Pseudosulfitobacter sp. DSM 107133: one gene and its partner. The protein of the gene in region 2 interacts with the protein of the main gene of each other region in a pairwise test. Links are inferred from orthologs where the notes say so. Each region holds a gene or a part of one and is shown on either strand. Other genes may lie near its edges. The genes, in order: ndk and DSM107133_RS05175.

Region 1 (9,993 bases), 790 kb from region 2 along the record:
CCTTTCCCAATGAAGCACGAAGCCTCGCTTCGTCGGGCCGAGGTAGGGCGATGCGACCTTCGTGCCTGCCACTTTATGGCAGCCAAGCACATCCGAGTTATCGGTAACGCGCAACGGCAGCCAAATCGCCGTGCCGTGGGGCGGCCCATCATGTCGTAGACATGCCTATGGCATGATGCGCGGCTGCCAATGTACCATAAGTTTGCACACTCGACCGATCCGGCCCTGATCATGATGTGAAAAGGGATTTTCAAACAGCGACTTAGGGATGACCCGTCTTTCAACATGGGCATAACCTTGCACACTGCACACATAAGCATGCACAGATCGGATGTTTCGGGACATTGATCGTGGTCGTCGTGAATGGCGGCTCAGCGGACTTTTCTGCTGCTCTCAAAGCCGCGCATCGACGGGCCGAGGTGCGGCGATCCGACCGTCGTGCATGCCACTTTATGGCAGCCAAGCACATCCCAGCTATCCGTCACGCACAACAGCAGCCAAATCGCCGTGCCGTGGGGCGGCCCGTCGATGCGCGGCGGCCTGCGGCCTTGTCTCAGACTTTCCGTGGCTCTTCTGCGAAGGTGGAGCCGGTGCCAGCCACCTTTTGGATCGCAGGCACCGGCGACGGGTGGATCGTCTGCGGCCAGGTCTTCGAGGACCGTAATCAAGTGAGATCGCCCGTCGTCTTCGCATGAGGCCTGAACGGATACGCAGCAGCTCACAGGCTCTGCACGACAAGCAAAGGACATGACGAAGATGATCAACGATACCATCGGCATCGACATCTCGAAAGCGCATCTTGACGCGCACCGGCTCAGCACCGCAACCCACGCCCGGTTCGACAATACCGCGACAGGCCTGCGCGCCTTCGAGCGCTGGTTGGGGCAGACAACGCCGGAGCGCGTGGTCTTCGAGCCCACCGGCCCCTACCACCGACGCCTCGAGAGCCATTTCTCAGGCCGCCTGCCGCTCGTCAAGGTGAACCCGCTGCAGGCCCGCCGCTTCGCGCAGGCCCACGGCACACGCGCTAAGACCGACGCGGTCGATGCCCGCATGCTCGCGCTCATGGGGCGCGCGCTGGAGCTGGTTCCGGACCAGCCAACCGACCCCAAACAGCGTGAAATCAAGGAGTTGCATGTCGCCCGCACCGGGCTGGTGCGGGATCGTACCGCGCTGATGAACCGCCTTGGCACGCAACAGCTCGACGTGACCCGCCGCCTGACCCGGGCACGCCTGCGTCAGGTCAACCACCAGATCGACAGGCTTAACGCCGAAATCGAACGGCGAAACCGCGATTGCCCGGAACGCGCCAGGGCAATCGGCATTCTCACCTCGATCCCCGGGATCGGTGCCATCACCGCACGGGCGCTGCTCAGCGAATGCCCCGAGATCGGCACTCTGGGGTCAAAGCAGATCGCGGCGCTCGCAGGTCTCGCGCCGATCACGTGTCAGTCCGGTCAGTGGAGCGGAAAGGCCCACATCCAGGGCGGGCGCAGGCTCCTGCGCGAGAGCCTGTTCATGCCCGCCCTCGTCGCCATGAAGCGAAACCCCGATCTGAGCCAGAAATACGATGCCCTCAGAGCCGCCGGAAAACCCCACAAGGTCGCGCTCGCCGTCCTCATGCGAAAACTCCTGATCCTCGCAAACACTCTCATAAGCGAAAACAGAGAATGGACACCAAAACACCCTTGACCAAGACGGATACTTGATTCCGCGCGGGTGGAATGCGGAAAAGGGCTCATTTGAGACTTTCGCTGCACACGGCACGAACGTCAGCTTCGTGCTTCATTCCCAATCTGCGTCGTTGCGAACAAAAATCCGAGCCCCACACTGCGTCGGCGCATAAAGCGCTTGACACAGGGTGTGCATGAAAGCCGCCAAATCGTGCAAGCTTATGCTTCATTGGCAACGACGGCCTGCGGCCTTGTTCCGCGCCGGAGTCAAACGCAAGGTTACCAATGAGGGAAAGGGGGGTTGTATCCACCCAAAAATTCACCCCTTCGCCAGCGCCACCTGTTCCATGATCAGATCCTTGTACAGCCCGCGTATCCGGTGAAACACCGGCCCCGCCTTGCCGCCACCAATCACCCGCCCGTCGATCTCGAACACCGGCGTCTGCGCCCCGAAGGTGCCGGTCAGAAACACCTCGTCCGCACCATAGGTGTCCACCAACGAGAAATTCCGCTCGAACACCGGAATCGCATTCTCGCGGCACAGGTCGATCACCTTTTGCCGTGTGATCCCGTTCATGCAGTAATCCCCGGTCGAGGTCCAAACCGCCCCCTTGCGCACGACAAAGAAATTGCAGGCGTTGGTGGTGTTCACGAAGCCGAAGGGGTCCAGCATCAGCGCCTCGTCCGCGCCCGCGCGGATCGCGTGGTTCAGCGCGATGATACAGTTCAGCTTGGAATGCGAGTTCAGCTTGGCGTCCTGCGTCAGCGGCAGGCCGCGATGATGCGGCACCGTGTGCAGGCGAATGCCGCGCTGCACCATGGTTTCGTCCGGTTTCGAGTGTTCGGCAATGATCACAATCGTACTGCCCCAGATGCTGAGATGCGGGTGCTGGAACGGTTTGCGCTTGCGCCCGCGCGTCACCATCACCCGCAAGTGCACGTCGGTGTGCATGTCGTTCGCGCGCAGCGTCTCGTGGATCGCCGCCGTCAGTTCGTCGCGGTCCATGCCGATGTCCAGATCCAGATACAACGCCGCCTCGAAGAGCCGGTCCAGATGCGCATCCAGAAAGCTCAGGACTCCGTCATACAGCCGCAGCCCTTCCCAAATGCCATCGCCCAGCATGAATCCGCTGTCATAAACCGAGACTTTGGCGTCGTCGCGGTGGACAATGTTGCCGTCGACGTAGATCTTGATATCGTCGTTGCGCGCATCTGCGGCGGCGTCGTGGGTCGAGACGTGGTCGGCATCGGTCATGATTGGAATCCTCACTGGTTCGACGTACACAAAGCCAAGCAACAGCCGGTGGTCAAGCAATGATCGCTATGGCAGGGTAGAGCTATGAAACCAAAATACATCGAAATCTCGAATGGCCCCTTGCGCGCCCGACTGCTGGCCAAGGGCGCTGCGCTGGGCGGATTGTGGCACAGCGCCGTGTCTGGCAGCCTTGTGCTGGGATATACCGACGACACCGACCTTGGGTATATGGGGGCGTTGGTCGGCCCCGTGGCCAACCGCGTTGGCGGTGCCGTGATCGAGATTGACGGCACCCGCTGGCAGATGCACGCAAACGAAGCAGACAACTGCCTGCACAGTGGCGATCAGGGCATACATGCCCGCGTTTGGGAGGTGGCGGATCAAAGCGCCTCATCGGTGACCTTTTCCCTGACACTGCAACATGGCGAATGCGGCCTGCCCGGCCTGCGCCGGATCTCCGCCTGTTACACGCTCAAGCAGTCTTCGCTGCGGCTGGACATCACCGCCAACAGCGACCGCAAAACCGTGATGAATATCGCCCACCACCCCTATTGGAACCTTGCGGCCAAAGGAGATATTCGCAGCCATGACCTGCTGGTACACGCAGATACCTATCTGCCTGTCAAAGCAGACAAGATTCCCACCGGAGAGCAGGCCTGTCTAGAGGGGCTGGGCCTTGCTGGACGCACGTCGACTCCGCTGGTCAATGTAGAACCGATGGATCACAACCTGTGTCTGGCGTCCACGCGCAGCGACACCCTGCGGCCTGCGGCATGTCTGACCGGACCCAATGGCATGCAATTGACCATTTCAACAACCGAACCGGGGTTGCAGGTCTATGACGGTGCCGGGCTGTCCGAACAGGAAACGCCAAACAACATCGGCGCCCCTGTCGGGCCATACGCAGGCATTGCGATGGAACCACAGGGCTGGCCGGATGCCCCCGCGCAGGATGGCTTTCCGTCGATTATGTTGCATCCAGACGACAATTATCGCCAGAGCACCCTATATGTGCTAAAATCGGCATAAATGACCAAATCTTGCCACAATTAAGCCTTTGGAATTGCTATGCAGACCCGCACATTGGTCCGCATCGGCCCCATTGTCTGACATCCTGTCGGGCCGGACCACAAGCAAAGGCAAGACCATGTTACAGCAAGCACAAAGCCAGCCAAAACCACCCGTCACAGCCCAGGGCAAACCGGCACCCAAGCCAAAACCCAGGCCACGCCCCATCATTACCGACTATGCCAGCCTGTAGGGTCTACGTCAGAACAACCCGTTTTGCCTGAGGTCCTGCCCAAAACAAAACGGGCCAGCGCATCCCGCGCCAGCCCGCTCGAAATTACTGCAGGGCAGCAGCCCTGGTGCAGATGGCTTAGCCCACCAGTTCCAGACCCGAGAAGAAATACGCGATTTCGACTGCGGCTGTTTCAGGCGCGTCCGACCCGTGAACCGAGTTTTCGCCAACGCTTTCGGCGAATTCGGCGCGGATGGTGCCGGGGGCTGCGTCTGCGGGGTTGGTGGCGCCCATGACTTCGCGGTTTTTCGCGATGGCGCCTTCGCCTTCCAGTACTTGTGCGACGATGGGCGCGGACGCCATGAATTCGCACAGTTCGTCATAGAACGGACGCTCGGCGTGCACGGCATAGAACTCGCCCGCTTGTGCCTTGGTCAGGTGGATGCGTTTCTGTGCGACGATGCGCAGGCCCGCTTCTTCGAACTTGGCGTTGATTGCGCCTGTCAGATTGCGGCGTGTTGCGTCGGGTTTGATGATCGAGAATGTGCGCTCAAGGGCCATGTCGGTGCTCCGGTTGTTCGGGCACCACACCTGCGGCCCCCGTGAATTGAAATCGCGGCTCCGATAGCATGGGGCTTGGCGCTTGAAAAGCGGCGATTGACGCCGCCGCTGCGTTGCGGCACACCGCGCCTATGTTGCGCATATCAGATATATCCTATTCCATCGCGGGCCGTCCTTTGTTCGAAGGCGCCTCTGCTGTCATTCCCGAAGGTCACAAGGTGGGCCTGATCGGCGCCAATGGCACGGGCAAAACCACGCTGTTCAAGCTGATCCGCCGCGAGCTGGTTCTGGAAGGTGGCAGCATCTCCCTGCCCTCCAAGGCGCGCATCGGCGGTGTGGCACAGGAAGTGCCCGCCTCGTCCACATCACTGCTGGACACGGTTCTGGCCGCCGACACCGAGCGCGCCGAGCTGATGGCCGACGACAGCACCGACCCCACCCGCATTGCCGAGATCCAGACCCGTCTGGCCGATATTGACGCATGGTCCGCCGAAGCGCGCGCCGCGACGATCCTCAAGGGGCTGGGCTTTGACGATGCCGAACAGCTGAAACCCTGCTCGGATTTCTCGGGCGGCTGGCGGATGCGCGTGGCGCTGGCGGCGGTGCTGTTTTCGCAACCCGACCTGCTGTTGCTGGACGAACCGACCAACTATCTCGACCTTGAAGGGGCGCTGTGGCTGGAAGCCTATCTGGCGAAATACCCCCACACGGTCATCATCATCAGCCACGACCGTGGCCTGTTGAACCGGGCCGTGGGTGCAATCCTGCATCTGGAAGAACGCCAGCTGACCTATTATTCCGGCCCCTATGACCAGTTCGCCCGCCAGCGCGCCGAACGCCGCGCCGTGCAGGCCGCAATGGCCAAGAAGCAACAGGCCCGCCGCGAGCACATGCAAAGCTTTGTCGACCGGTTCAAGGCCAAGGCATCCAAGGCCAAGCAGGCGCAGTCGCGTCTGAAGATGATCGAAAAGATGGACATGATTGCAGCCCCCGAAGAGGCGGCCAAACGCGTGTTCACCTTCCCCGAGCCCGAAGAGCTGTCGCCGCCGATCATCAACATCGAAGGCGGCACAACGGGCTATGGCGACACGGTGATCCTGTCCAAACTGAACCTGCGCATTGACCAGGACGACCGCATCGCCCTGCTGGGCAAGAACGGTCAGGGCAAATCGACCCTGTCGAAACTGCTGTCGGACCGCCTGCCGCTGATGTCGGGCAAGGCGACGCGGTCAACCAAGCTGCGCATCGGCTATTTCGCGCAGCACCAGGTGGACGAACTGCACATCGACGAAACGCCGTTGCAGCACCTTCAGTCGCTGCGTCCCGGCGTGATGCAGTCGAAACTGCGCGCGACACTTGCAGGCTTTGGCCTGGGCCCCGATCAGGCCGACACCGCCGTGGGCCGCCTTTCGGGCGGGCAAAAGGCACGTCTGTCGCTGCTGCTGGCCACCATCGACGCGCCGCACCTGCTGATCCTCGATGAGCCGACCAACCACCTGGACATCGAATCCCGCGAGGCACTGGTCGAGGCGCTGACCGCCTATACCGGTGCGGTGATCCTGGTCAGCCACGACATGCACCTTTTGGGTTTGGTCGCGGACCGGTTGTGGCTGGTGTCGGATGGCACCGTGCGCCCCTATGACGAAGATCTGGAAGCCTATCGCAAGATGCTGTTGTCGGCAGACAAGCCCGCCAAACCGGCCAAGGTCGAAGCCCCCAAGGCCAAGCGCCCCAGCCGCGAAAAGGTTCTGGAATTGCGCGCCGAGGCCCGCAAATCCGAAGCCCGCGTGGACAAGCTGAACGAGATGCGCGACAAACTGGCCAAGAAACTGGCCGACCCTGCGCTTTATGACGACAGCAAAAAGGGCGAGGCCGAAGTCTGGCAGAAGAAATACGCCGAAGTGATGAACGCACTGGACCGCGCCGAGGCGATGTGGATGGCCGCGCTTGAAAAACTGGAAGGCGCCGACGCCGTCTGATACTTCTCTGGTTTAGAAAATCCCGGGGGAAACGCGCCAGCGTTGGGGGCAGCGCCCCCATCCCGCCCCGCCGCGAGAAAGACCATGATGATCGACACCGCCTTTCTGATCACCGCCTTTGTCACCATGTTCGTGGTGATCGACCCGCTGGGCATGGCCCCGTTGTTCGTGGCTCTGACCCAGGGCATGACCGCAGCACGCCGTCGCGCCATTGCCGTGCGCGCTTGTGTCACCGGTTTTATCTTGCTGCTGGCCTTTGCCGCCTTTGGTGAAAAACTGCTGGGTTTCATTGGCATTTCCATGCCTGCATTCCGCGTTGCGGGGGGTATCCTGTTGTTCATCACCGCTCTCGACATGCTGTTCGAACGGCGCACCAAACGGCGCGAGGACACATCCGAGGATCACGGCGACGATCCGTCAATCTTCCCGCTTGCCATTCCGCTGATCGCCGGGCCGGGTGCGATTGCTTCGGTGATCCTGCTGACCGGCCAGCAACCGGGGCTCGCGGGTCTGGGTATTGTGGCCGGCATCACGCTGGCGGTTCTGCTGGTGGTCTTTGTGTTGTTTCTGGCCTCTGGCCTGCTGGAACGGGCGTTGGGCAAGACCGGCATCACCGTCGTGACCCGCCTGCTGGGCATGTTGCTGGCGGCGCTGTCGGTTCAGTTTGTTCTGGACGGCCTGCGCGCCTTCAGTTTCTACGAAGGGCTTGGCTAGGCCGCTGATCTGCATATATTCAGATGATGGATACTTTTGACACTGGACGGCTGATCTATCTTGTACTGCTTTTGCTGATGATCGTCGGCTGGGGCGTGGCATCGGGGCGCCAATCCATGAACAAGACGCTGCAATATGCCGCCGTTTGGGGGTTTATCATTCTGGGGGCCGTCGCCGCCGTGGGCCTGTGGGATGACATTTCGCGCACTGCATTGCCCTATCAGGCCACGGTCGTTAACGAAAACACCATCTCGGTGCCGCGCAGCCGCGATGGCCATTATTACCTGACCTTGCAGGTGAACGGGGCCGATATCCGCTTTGTCGTCGACACCGGGGCCACCGATATCGTGCTGTCGCAAGCCGACGCCAAGCGCGCAGGGCTCGACGTTGCCGATCTGGATTATTTCGGGCGTGCCGGCACCGCCAACGGCGAAGTTTCAACGGCGTCGGTGCGGTTGCAAAGCGTGGCGCTGGGCCCCATCGTAGACCATAATATTTCCGCAGTCGTGAATGGCGGCGAGATGAACGGATCGTTGCTGGGCATGGGCTATCTGCAACATTGGGGCAACATCTCGATTGCGCGCGATACGCTGACGTTAACCAGATAAACTTGGACCTCTAAGCGGTTCAGGTTTCGGCTTTTTTCTCCCATCGACCGGATTCTTCCGACCAATATTGGGCCGCAGCACCCGCGTCTTTCAACCGTTTCCACTGACTGCGTGCGCTGTCCAGCGCCTCGGGATCATAGCCGTCGAACAGGATACAGACACGCTCCATGCGCGCCACTTCCTCGGCGCTGACCTCGGCCCCGTCAACCGCCATGATGCAGGTGGCCCCGTTGGGGCAATCGCCCTGTGTGGTCAGCAGGATCGGCTGGGCCGCGTCATGCGCGCCCCCTGCCATCCCGTGCGGCACAAACCCCTGTCCCAGCCACAGCCGGTCATCCAGATGCGCCATGCGCGCCACCTCGCGCCCGCGCACGGCCACGCGCCAGCCCGCGCCACGCGCCTTGCCCAGCAGCATGGCCAAGGTGTCCTCCATCGAGCGCTGGGTCAGGTGGTAGAAATAGGCGGCTCCCATGGGTTACTTGCCTTCGCACATGTCCGAAACCAGCCGGTTCAGCGCCGCAACACCCCAGCCCGTCGCGCCCTTGGGGGCCAGTGCCGTTTCTGATGTAACCGAGGCGACACCTGCAATATCAAGGTGGATCCAAGGCGTCTCATCCTTGACAAACCGTTTGAGGAACTGTGCCGCAGTGATCGACCCCGCAGGGCGTCCGCCCACGTTTTTCATATCGGCAATGCGGCTTTTCAACTGGTCGTCATAGGCCTGTCCCAGCGGCATCCGCCACGCACCTTCGTTTTCGGACTGCGCCGCTTTCAGGAACGCATTGCACAGCGTATCGTCGTTGGAAAACACACCAGCGTTTTCATGGCCCAGACCGATGATGATCGCGCCGGTCAGCGTGGCCAGATCAATCATGCCCGTCGGTTTGAACCGCTCTTGCGCATACCACATCACGTCGCACAGAACGAGACGCCCCTCGGCATCGGTGTTGATCACCTCGATGGTGTCGCCCTTCATCGAGGTCACAACATCGCCGGGGCGCACGGCATTGCCCGAGGGCATGTTTTCGACCAGCCCGACCAGCCCGACGACGTTGGCCTTGGCCTTGCGCAGCGCCAGTGCGCGCATCACACCGGCCACAACGCCCGCGCCGCCCATGTCCATGGTCATATCTTCCATACCGGCCGCGGGTTTCAGGCTGATACCGCCGGTGTCAAACACCACACCCTTGCCAACCAGCGCCAGCGGCGCGTCGCCCTTGGTGCCGCCGTTCCACTGCATGACAACCACTTTCGACGGGCTGTCAGACCCCTGCCCCACACACAAAATCGAACCCATTCCAAGGCTTGCAAGCTGATCTTCATCCAGAATCTCAACCGTCAACCCGATCTCTTCCATCGCCATCAGACGGTCGGCAAATTCAGTGGTGGTCAGAACGTTGGCCGGTTCGTTCACCAGATCGCGGGTAAAGAATGCGCCCTCGGCCACGGCCATCAGCGGCGCGGCGGTGGTCTGCACCTCGTCGGGTTTGGCGCACATGACACGCACCGCGCCCTCGGCAGGTTTGGCGTCGCTCTTGTGGGCGTTAAAGCTGTAGTCGCGCATCGCAAGGCCAAAGCCCAGTTCGGCGGCGTGGCGCATACTGGCGGCACAGACCAGCATATCGGCCCGGCCCCGCACCTTGGCCAATGCGGCGCCGGCTTTGCGGGCATCAGCCACCGACGGGCGACGCGACAGGCACACAACGTCCACCGCCTCGGCGGCCATCCCTGCAGGCACCGCCAATGTGGTCAGACCGCCCTGTTTCAGGTCGGTAAACGCCTGGCTTTCCACCAGCCGCGCCAGCGCGCCTTTGGTCAGCTTGTTGATGCGACGGCCTGCGGTGTCCAGCTTGCCATCCGCTTCCAGCACCACGGCAACGCGCCCTGTGGCTGCGGCCAGCGCGTCAATGTCCAGTGCCTCAAAGGTGACTTGGGTCATCGGTGTCGGTCGGGCGGTCATGGC
Region 2 (10,161 bases):
GCGCTGGTGCTGTTCCTGCTGATGGGCAAGATCGAGCTGTTGACCATCGGAACAGTCAACGCCGGATACTTTCTGTTCAACATGCTTGGGTCGAACCTGCGTCACAGCCATGTCTGGCTGAGCTATGGGCCGGTGATGGAACATGTGTTCATTTCGCCCGCCCAGCACCACATTCACCATTCGATTGATCTGAAACATTACAACAAGAATTACGGCGAGGTTTTTGCCATCTGGGATCTGATGTTCGGCACGCTTTATGTACTGCGCAGCCACGAACAGATTTCCTATGGCTTGTCAGACGCCACCGGCGCGCGCATCGAACAGCCCTATCCGGATCTGACAACGGCGCTGTTGCATCCCTTTGCCGACAGCTGGCGCGCCCTTTGGAAAGGCACGTCGCGCGATCCGCAGGCGACTGCGGCCTCAGAAGAGCGGCCCCAAACATGACCCGCGGCCTGTCCATCTGGCTGGATGCCCTGCGTGTGCTGGCCACGATTGTGGTTGTGCTGTCGCATGTCGCCTATCCCAGATTCACCCGTGGGGATTACATTGTTATCCGCGAACTGAACCTTGGCAGCGACAGCGTTATCCTGTTCTTCGTAATTTCGGGGCTGGTCATCGCCTATGCCGCGCAACGCGATGCGTCGCTACCGCGCTTTGCGTTCAACCGCATCACGCGTCTGTTGTCGGTGCTGGCCCCTGCGCTGCTGCTGACATTTGCGCTGGACCAGATCGGCCGGCACCTTGGCCCCGAGGCCTATACCAGCTTTTACAATCCCGCCTCGCTGGGCGAAATGCTGGGGCGCGGTTTGTCGATGTCGAATGAATGGGGCCCGTTCGAACGCATCCGGCTGGGGTCGAACGGGCCGCTGTGGTCGCTGAGCTATGAAGCGGGCTATTACGCGCTGTTCGCCGCCGCGTTTTTTCTGGGCGGCGCGCGCAGATTGGCTGTGCTGACCCTGTTGGTGCTGATCATCGGGCCGCGTGTGCTGTTGCTGATGCCGGCCTGGCTGATGGGGGTCTGGCTGTGGCATTGGGTGGCCGCAGGCAAGGCAGACCGCCTGTCGCCGGGATCTGCACGGGTGTTGGCCTGCGCGGGGCCGGTTCTGTATGTGCTGTGCCAATGGGCCGACGTGCCCGATACGCTGGCGGCGATGACGGCAGAGGCGGTCGCGCCGCTGAACTATCGCGCGCTTCTGGCCTTTTCCGACGAATTTATCTGGAACGCATTGCTGGGTGGCATGGCTGTCGTGCACATCATGGGCATGGCTCGCTTGCTGCAAGGCTACCAACGCGCCCACCCCCGCGTGCGCTGGTGGGCCGGTGCCAGCTTTTCAATCTATGTGACGCATTATCCGATGCTGCACCTGATCGACGCGGCCTTTCCTGCCGAGACACTGGCCCGCGACGGGTTGCTGGTTGTCGGATCAATCACGGTCGGGCTGGTCTTTGCGCAGGTCTTTGAACGCCATATCACGGATCAGCGCCGGTTGATCCTGTCGCTGGCTGCGCGACTGCCAAGGCGGCGGCCTGTGCGCGCGCTCTGACGTCTGGTCAAAGGACGCCCCGCGTTTTCAGACCTTGCCGTTGGCCGACAGCAAAACGGCAATGGGGCGCGCCGACTGGATTTCCGCCAGAACGATCACCAGACTTGCCGTCAGCGGCACCGCCAGCAAGGCGCCGGCCAGCCCCCACAGCGTGCTCCAGAACGCCAGCGCCAGCAGCACGACAAAGGGGCTGAGGTTGAACGCCCGCCCCATCATGCGCGGTTCAAGATAGGCCCCCACCACCAGCTGCGCCGTCGTCAATGCCACCAGGACCGCCCCCGCCATGCTGAGCGTGCCGAATTGCGCAAGGCTCAGCAGGACAGGAAAGATCACGCCGATCAGCGAGCCAATGTAGGGGATGTAGTTCAGGAACGCGATCAGCACCGCCCAGAACAGGGCAAATTCGATGCCCAGCAGCAGCATGATGACATAGCAGATGGCCCCCAGGATCACATTCAGCGTGGTCTTGACGAACAGATATTGCCCGATCCGGTCATTCACCCGTGACAACAGCGAAATCGCGCGGCTGCCCGCCTCTTCGCCGCCCATGGCCATCACCACCTTGCCCGCCATGGCACCGCGCTCCGCGATGAAAAAGCTGGCGTAAAGAACCACAAGGAACAGCGTCGTGCCAAAGCCGCGCAGGGACAACAGCGCAGGCGCGATCCACGAGCGGAAATCGACCTGATCCAGCGTGACACTGCGCACATTGGCCCAGGTCGGTTCGTCCTCGATGCCCAGCAGGCTGGCATTGCGGGTGATCAGGTTTTCAAGGTTGGTCTCGTAGCTGGGCAAGGCGGCGGCCACCTGCCCCAGATTGTTGAGGACCAGAATGAACAACAGGATCACGAACAGGGTAAAGGCGATCAGGATCACCGCACGCCGCGCCCAGTCCGGCAGACGGCCCACGACGGGCAGCTGTCGCATGCTTTGGGCTGCGGCCAGAAGGATATAGACCGAAATCAGCGCCGCCAGCACCGGCAGCAACACCGGCTTGCCGATCCACAGCAGCCAGCCGATCATCAGGGTCAGTGCAATTCCATAGGTCGCATTGCGCATAGTGTTCCTGTCTTCCCTGCGATGAATGTGCAGTGGCCCCCCAACACGCCGCTTAAAGGCCCCTTACAACGGCCACAAAAACGGAATGATCGCCGAGGCCAGCAAACCGACGCTCAGATTCAGCGGAATGCCCACACGCATGAAATCGGTGAATTTGTAGCCGCCGGGGCCATAGACCAGCATGTTGGTCTGATAGCCGATGGGCGTGGCAAAAGACGCGCTGGCCGCCACCATCACCGCCACCACCAACGCGCGCGGATCAATGCCCAGTGCGCTGCCCAGACCGATGGCAATCGGCGTCATCACCACCGCCACGGCATTGTTGCTGACCAGTTCGGTCAGCACACTGGTCAGCAGGTAGATCGCCCAGATGATAAAGAACGGTGGCAGGTCCGAAATCAGGGGCGCAATGCCATTGGCAATCAGCGCCACCGCCCCCGACGCTTCCAGTGCCGCCCCGATGGCCAGCATCGCAAAGATCAGCGCCAGCAGACTGCCGTCGATAAATTCAAACGCCTCGTCCGCGTCGATACAGCCGGTGATCAGCACCAGCGCCACCGCCAGCACACTCAGCAGCAGGATCGGGGCCACGCCAAAGGCAGCCAGCGCCACGATGCCAATCAGCGCGCCGACAGCAATCGGCGCATGCCCGCGCCGGAACGCGCGGCTTGAGGGGTGCGAGACGTCGACCATATCCATGTCGGCGGCCAGCCGCGCGATGTCTTCCTGCGCACCTTCCAGCAGCAACGTGTCGCCCACGCGCACCACCAGATCGTCCAGCTGCTGCCCGATGTTCTGATTCCGCCGGTGCACCGCCAGCGTATAGACCCCGTACCGCCGCCGCAGCCGCATTGACCCCAGCGAGCGGCCGATCATCTTGCAACCGGGCGTAATCAGCACCTCGACGGTCTGGGTTTCCACCGCAGACACCTGATCGACCCGTTTGAGTTCCTTGTTGCTTTGCAGGCTCAGCAGTTCGGTCATCTGGGTGCGCAGAACCACGCGGTCGCCCACCTGCAATTTGACCCCCGCCAGATTGCGCCGCAGCGACAGGTCGCCGCGCACCACGTCGATCAGCCGCACGCCTTCACGTTTGAACAGTTGCACGCCGGACACCTCGCGCCCGATCAGGTTGCTGTCGGGGGGGATCACCGCCTCGGTGAAAAACTTCATCTTGCGCTTGTCGCTCAACAGATTGGCCATGCTGTCACGTTCGGGCAGCAGCCACGGGGCGATAAAGCGCAGATAGATCATACCCCAGACCACCAGAATGGCCCCCAGCGGCGTCACCTCGAAAATCGAAAAAGCCGCCATGCCGTTGGCCCGCGCCGCACCATCCACCAGCAGGTTGGTCGAAGTTCCGATCAGCGTCAGCGTGCCGCCCAGGATCGCGGCATAACTAAGTGGAATCAGCAGCTTGGACGGGGCCAGACCCATCGTCTTGGAGATCTGCATGAACACGGGAATCATCACCACAACCACCGGCGTGTTGCTGACGATGGCACTGGACCCGACCACAAAGGCCATCAGCAAACCGATTGCCAGCGCCGGATTGGTGCGGGCATGGCGGCTGGCCAGCCCGGTGAACGCATCCAGCGCGCCGGTGCGCACAAGCGCCCCCATGATGATGAACATCGCCGCGATGGTCCAGGGCGCCGGGTTGGCCAGCACCAGCCGCGCCGCATCATAGGGCAGCACGCCGGTGGCCAGCATCACCGCCGCCCCCGCAATCGCCACAACCTCGGTCGGGAAGGTCTCGCGCAGGAACAGGATGAACATGATCCCGACGATGCCCAGTGTTAATACCGCACTGCCGGTCTGCGAAAGCTGGAGAAGGCCCATATGTGGCGGCTCTACCTTGTGAAAATGTCCGTTGGACACTTTTGCCGATCAGGCGCGGCGCTGCAAGCACCTGTGCGTCCGGTTACGCTTGTCAGATCAACAATTCGGCAGATCGCGCCTGTTTTCGGACCAACGCGCGCTCAGACCACCGGCGCCGGACCGGCTGGCGCCAGCCGCCCGCCATGGCGCACCATCTCGATACGCGTGGCCTTGCCGGTCTTGTCGTCGGTCTCGATGTAAACGCCCGACAGGGTCACCTCGCCCAGCGCGGGTGTGAACCGCTCTTTGGGCATGCCGGTGATGAACCGGCGCAACGGCTCGTCGCGCTGCATCCCGATCACGCTGTCATAGTCACCGCACATGCCCGCATCGCTCAGATAGGCGGTGCCCTTGCGCAAGATCATCGCATCTGCCGTCGGCACATGGGTGTGCGTGCCCACCACCAATGACGCGCGCCCGTCGCACCAATGACCCATGGCCATCTTCTCGCTGGTCGCCTCGCAGTGAAAATCGACAATCACCGCCGACGCCTGTCCGCCCAGTGGATGGGTGCGAAACACCTGTTCCGTGGCCGAGAACGGATCGTCAAAGGGGCGTTTCATGAACACCTGCCCCAGCGCCTGGCAGACCAGAACCTTGCGTCCGCCGCGCGCCTCGAACAGACGCGCGCCCTTGCCGGGGGCGGATTTCGAAAAATTCAGCGGCCGGATGATGCGCGGCTCGGCCTCGCAAAACTGCAACATGTCCTTCTGGTCAAAGGCATGATCCCCCAGCGTCACACAATCCGCGCCCGCCTCAAGAATGCCGCGCGCGTGCGCCGCCGACAGCCCCATACCCGAGGTCGCGTTCTCGCCGTTGACCACGACAAAATCCAGTTTCCACGCCGCACGCAGCTTGGGCAGTTCGGAAGTCACCGCCTGCCGGCCCGCGCGGCCCATCACATCACCTAAGAACAATATTTTCATACGGCCCTCTTATGCGCCCCGACAGGTCCCGAACAAGCCCCCCGACTTCTTTTGGCCCAAAATATCCTGGGGGAGCGCCGCAAGGCGCGGGGGCAAAGCCCCCAACCAGCGCGCTCAAAACGAGAACACATCCGTTTCAGTCACAATCATATCCAGCCGCTGGTCGGTTTCTTCCATCGGCAGCGCCTCGGCCTCTTGCGCGGCAAAGGCAAAGCCCACCGCCAGCACCGGCCCCCGTGCGCGCAACCCTTCCAGCGTGCGGTCATAAAATCCGCCGCCATAGCCCAGCCGCCCGCCGTGCCGGTCAAAGGCCACCAAGGGCACGATCAGGATTTCGGGCACCATCCATACATCATCCATCGGGACACGCGCCCCGAACGGACCTTCGCGCAGGGGCGCGTCCGGCTCCCACTGCGAAAACAGCAAAGGCAGCCCGGCGCCCTGAATCACCGGCACGCCCACAGGGCCATAGGCCGATGCCTCGGCCATCGCGGGCAGCGGATCAATCTCGGTGCGGATCGGAAGGAAACCGGCCAGCGGCACGCCGCGATGCCCCGCCAGCACTTCGGACAACAGGCCGCTGGCGGCGGGCCCTGCGATTTCATACGCCGCCTTGCGCCGGACAAAAGCAGCCTTGCGCGCCGCGGCCTTCTCTGCCGCCAGCATCACAGCAGCACCGCCGCCGCCAGGCCAAGAAAGGCAAAAAAGCCGACCACATCCGTGACCGTCGTCACAAAGGCGCCCGAGGCCAGCGCAGGATCGACACCCACGCGGTCAAGGATCACCGGAATAACCGTGCCGGCAAAGCCTGCCACCACCATGTTCACCACCATCGCGGCGGCAATCACATAGCCCAGTTCGGCTGAACCGAACCACGCCAGTCCAACCAGCCCCATGACCACCGCGAACAAAAGCCCGTTGACCAGCCCCACCAACACCTCGCGCCGGATCACCCGCCAGACGTTGCTGCCGGTCAAATCCTTGGTCGCAATCGCGCGCACCGCCACGGTCAGCGACTGGGTGCCCGCATTGCCGCCCATGGACGCCACAATCGGCATCAGCACTGCCAGCGCGACGATCTGCGCGATGGCCATTTCGAACTGTGCAATCACCAGCGACGCCGCAATCGAAGTCAGCAGGTTGACCGCAAGCCAGGGCATCCGCTGCTTGGTTGTTTCGATCACGCGGTCCGACAGCGAGCCTTCGCCAACACCGGCCAGACGCATGATATCCTCTTCGTGTTCTTCGTCCAGAACGGCCATCGCATCATCGATGGTGATCAGACCGATCAGGCGGCCTTCGTCATCGACCACGGGGGCCGAAATCAGGTGGTACTGGTTGAACGCATAGGCCACGTCGCTTTCGGCCTGCGTGGCCGGGATCACCTGAAAGGTGTCCTCGACAATATTCATCAGCGGCACATCGCGGCGCGAGCGCATCAGCTTGCCCAGTGTCACATTTCCCACCGGATGCAGGCGCGGATCGACCACGACGATGTGATAGAACTGGTCGGGCAAGTCCTCTTCGGGCGTGCTGCGCAGGTGGTCGATGGCGTCGCCCACGGTCCAGTGTTCGGGGGCCATCACCACTTCGCGCTGCATCAGACGGCCGGCCGAGAATTCGGGGTAGGACAACGCTTGCTGCACCGCCACGCGGTCGGCATCCTCAAGAGCATCCAGAATCGCCCCCTGCTGGGTGTCGTCCATGTCCTCGACCAGATCGACAACGTCATCACTGTCGAGGTCGCGCACCGCCTGTGTCAGCACTTGCGGCGTCAGCACCGCGATCACTTCGTCGCGAATACTTTCATCCAGTTCCGACAGGATATCGCCGTCGAATTCGCGATCATACAGGCGGATCAGCCGCGAGCGATCAAAGGAATTCACCTGTTCCAGAAGGTCGGCGATGTCAGCCGGGTGCAGCGGCTCCATCAGTTCGATCAGCTTGGCCTGATCTTCGATGTCTACCGCATAAAGGATTGCACTGACCGCTTTGCGGTCCAGCTCATAGGCTTCGTCACTGCGGTCTTCCTCAACCTTGGCCTCTTCTTCGATCGTTTTGTTGTCGTCTGACATGGCCCGGCCCCCGCATTGCGCCCGCGACCATAGGCGCGGGCCTTTCGCTACACAATGGTGCGACCCTAGCAAAGGTCAATTTACCTTTTGTGATCGCCCGCTTATCGTGCAGCACATGAGCAATCAAACCCTTTTAACTGGCCATGTGCTGACCACCACAGGTGATCCCTTCGCCGACCCCGAGGCTGTGCAGATCAATGCCGACCATGGCGTGCTGATCGAGGGCAGCACGATTGTCGCCACCGGCCCTGCCGGCCAACTGCGCGCGCAAGCGCCGCAGGCTGCCGTGCATGACCATGCGGACCGGCTGATCCTGCCCGGCTTTGTCGATGCGCACGTGCATTATCCGCAAACGGCAATCATCGCGAGCTGGGGCAAGCGGCTGATCGACTGGCTGAACACCTATACCTTTCCCGAAGAATCGCGCTTTGGCGATGCGGACTATGCAGCACAGGTGTCGAACAGCTATCTGGATCTGGCGCTGGCCCATGGCACCACGTCGATGTGTTCCTTTGCCACCATCCACCCCGCGTCGGTCGATGCGTTCTTTCAGGCGGCAGCGGACCGTGACATGCGTGTGGTGGCGGGCAAGACCTGCATGGACCGCAACGCCCCCGACACACTGCGCGACACCGCGCAAAGCGCCTATGACGACAGCAAGGCGCTGCTGACCCGCTGGCACGGCACGGGGCGCGCGCATTATGCCATCACGCCGCGTTTCTCGCCCACCTCGACCCCGGAACAGCTTGAGGCACTTGGCGCGCTTTGGGCCGAACATCCCGATTGCCTGATGCAGACCCATCTGTCGGAACAGGTCGACGAAATTGCATGGGTCCGTGATCTTTACCCGAACGCGCGCGACTATCTGGACACCTACGAGGCGCACGGGCTGCTGGGCGCGCGCGGGGTCTATGGCCATGCCATCCACATGGAGCCGCGCGAGGTGGATCGTTTGGCCGAAGTAGGCGCCGCAGTGGTGCATTGCCCCACGTCGAACACCTTTATCGGGTCGGGGTTGATGGATCTGGCAGGACTGGCCGCGCGCGGGATATCCGTGGGGCTGGCCACGGACACCGGTGGCGGCTCGTCCTTTTCGATGCTGCGCACCATGGCGGCCGCCTATGAAATCGGCCAGTTGCGCGGCACCCCGCTGCACGCGCGCCATTTGCTGTGGCTGGCCACTGCCGGATCGGCGCGCAGTCTGCATCTGCACGACCGGGTCGGAACGCTGGCGGCGGGTTATGAGGCAGACATCTGTGTACTTGACCTCGCCTCGACGCCCGCGATTGCACAGCGGGCGGCCAATGTGTCGGACATCTGGGAGGCAGTCTTTGCCACGATCATGATGGGTGATGACCGTGCCGTGGCGCAGGTCTGGGTGAACGGGCGGAAGGCGGGTTAGCCCCGCGCACCATCACGCAAGTTTCTTGAGCGTTTGAAGATCGCAAACCGTGGCATAGCCCATCGCTCTTTTGATACCTGGCAAAAGCGCCGCGCCGTTCATCGCGAAACTGAGTTCGATCAAACCGGCCTCGCCATATGCGTTCACGATTTCGGCCCGTGCGTCAGGATCATCCATCCGCGTGGACACAACCGCATCGGCAAGCCGTGCAACGGCGGCCAATTCGCCGGGCAAGGCCCCGTAATCGGATTGAAGTGTCGCTGAAATAATGTCGGGAGCGACATTTGCCGTTTTCGCCAAGTTTATTTCGGCTTCGACACAGGTTCCGCAATCGGCAGCAGCAGCCCCCCGCAGGCGCGCGACGTGATAGGCTGCGGCGGGTACTTTCTTGTTCGGGTCGAGAAAACCAAAAACCTTGCCATACCGCAGCATCAGCCCAAAATCTGTCGCGGCGATCTTGTGGGCATAGTCCAATTCGACGCCAATTCGTTTCTCGGCAGCTGAAATCAACCTGCCCGCCATTTTTTTCAACATACCAATACGCCGATTCTGATAAATACCTGCAAAATGGACAGTAATCGCGGCACGAAAAGGGTGTAAACAGGAGCGTGCAGCGGGCTTTTGCCGCAGCCAATTGTCCCTACAGCGCGTCCTGCAACCGCCGCGCAAGCACATTCTGCCGCGCAATCGTTGCCCCCATGTCCAGTGTGGTGACGTGTCCGTCACGCACGATCTGGCGGCCTTCGACAAACAGGTCACGCACCGCTGTAGGCCCCGCCAGCAACAGTGCCGCCGGATCCCAGCTGCCGGCGCTTGCGATACCGCTGACATCCCAGATTGCCAGATCGGCGCGTTTGCCCACCGCGATGCGGCCACAGTCGGGGCGGCCCAGAATGTCGGCACCACCACGGGTGGCAATCTCCAACGCCTCGCGCGCGCTCATGGCGTCGGCCCCGTTGGCAACCCGTTGCAACAGCATGGCCTGACGCGCCTCGGCCACCAGATTGCCCGCGTCATTGCTGGCTGATCCGTCGACGCCAAGGCCCACGGGCACGCCTGCATCCCGCATGGCACGCACCGGTGCGATGCCGCTGCCCAGACGGCAGTTCGAGCAGGGGCAATGGGCCACGCCGGTGCGGGTGCGGGCGAACAGGTCGATCTCGGCGGCGTCCAGCTTGACGCAATGGGCGTGCCAGACATCCGGTCCGACCCAGCCCAGATCCTGCACATATGCGCCGGGACGTTTGCCATAGGCCGCAAGGCTATAGGCG

The links.
Region 1: the proteins of DSM107133_RS05175 (region 2) and ndk interact in binary tests that used the Escherichia coli proteins (3 or more experiments, as listed by UniProt). The link is inferred for Pseudosulfitobacter sp. DSM 107133 from one-to-one orthologs.

The regions. Positions count from the first base shown.
Region 1 is NZ_CP085154.1:1,823,511-1,833,503, reverse strand. The notes cover bases 3,019-5,850. They hold ndk (nucleoside-diphosphate kinase), read right to left. Parts: upstream 4,730-5,850; coding sequence 4,307-4,729; downstream 3,019-4,306. Other genes in these bases: DSM107133_RS08980 (ABC-F family ATP-binding cassette domain-containing protein), read left to right, coding at 4,861-5,850; DSM107133_RS08990 (aldose epimerase family protein), read left to right, coding at 3,019-3,957. Outside these bases: DSM107133_RS09000 (IS110 family transposase), read left to right, coding at 748-1,692; DSM107133_RS08995 (aminotransferase class IV), read right to left, coding at 1,993-2,928; more of DSM107133_RS08990, read left to right, coding at 3,013-3,018; more of DSM107133_RS08980, read left to right, coding at 5,851-6,708; DSM107133_RS08975 (MarC family protein), read left to right, coding at 6,796-7,422; DSM107133_RS08970 (TIGR02281 family clan AA aspartic protease), read left to right, coding at 7,449-8,030; DSM107133_RS08965 (DNA polymerase III subunit chi), read right to left, coding at 8,050-8,502; DSM107133_RS08960 (leucyl aminopeptidase), read right to left, coding at 8,506-9,990. UniProt on the Escherichia coli protein: Major role in the synthesis of nucleoside triphosphates other than ATP. The ATP gamma phosphate is transferred to the NDP beta phosphate via a ping-pong mechanism, using a phosphorylated active-site intermediate.
Region 2 is NZ_CP085154.1:1,032,376-1,042,536, reverse strand. Bases 4,304-7,303 are described here. They hold DSM107133_RS05175 (5-formyltetrahydrofolate cyclo-ligase), read right to left. Parts: upstream 6,080-7,303; coding sequence 5,528-6,079; downstream 4,304-5,527. Other genes in these bases: mgtE (magnesium transporter), read right to left, coding at 6,079-7,303; DSM107133_RS05180 (TIGR00282 family metallophosphoesterase), read right to left, coding at 4,589-5,413; DSM107133_RS05185 (SLC13 family permease), read right to left, coding at 4,304-4,448. In the rest of the region: DSM107133_RS05200 (sterol desaturase family protein), read left to right, coding at 1-447; DSM107133_RS05195 (acyltransferase), read left to right, coding at 444-1,547; DSM107133_RS05190 (AI-2E family transporter), read right to left, coding at 1,575-2,606; more of DSM107133_RS05185, read right to left, coding at 2,670-4,303; more of mgtE, read right to left, coding at 7,304-7,488; guaD (guanine deaminase), read left to right, coding at 7,604-8,890; DSM107133_RS05160 (hypothetical protein), read right to left, coding at 8,903-9,577; DSM107133_RS05155 (8-oxoguanine deaminase), read right to left, coding at 9,531-10,161. UniProt on the Escherichia coli protein: Involved in the removal of 5-formyltetrahydrofolate.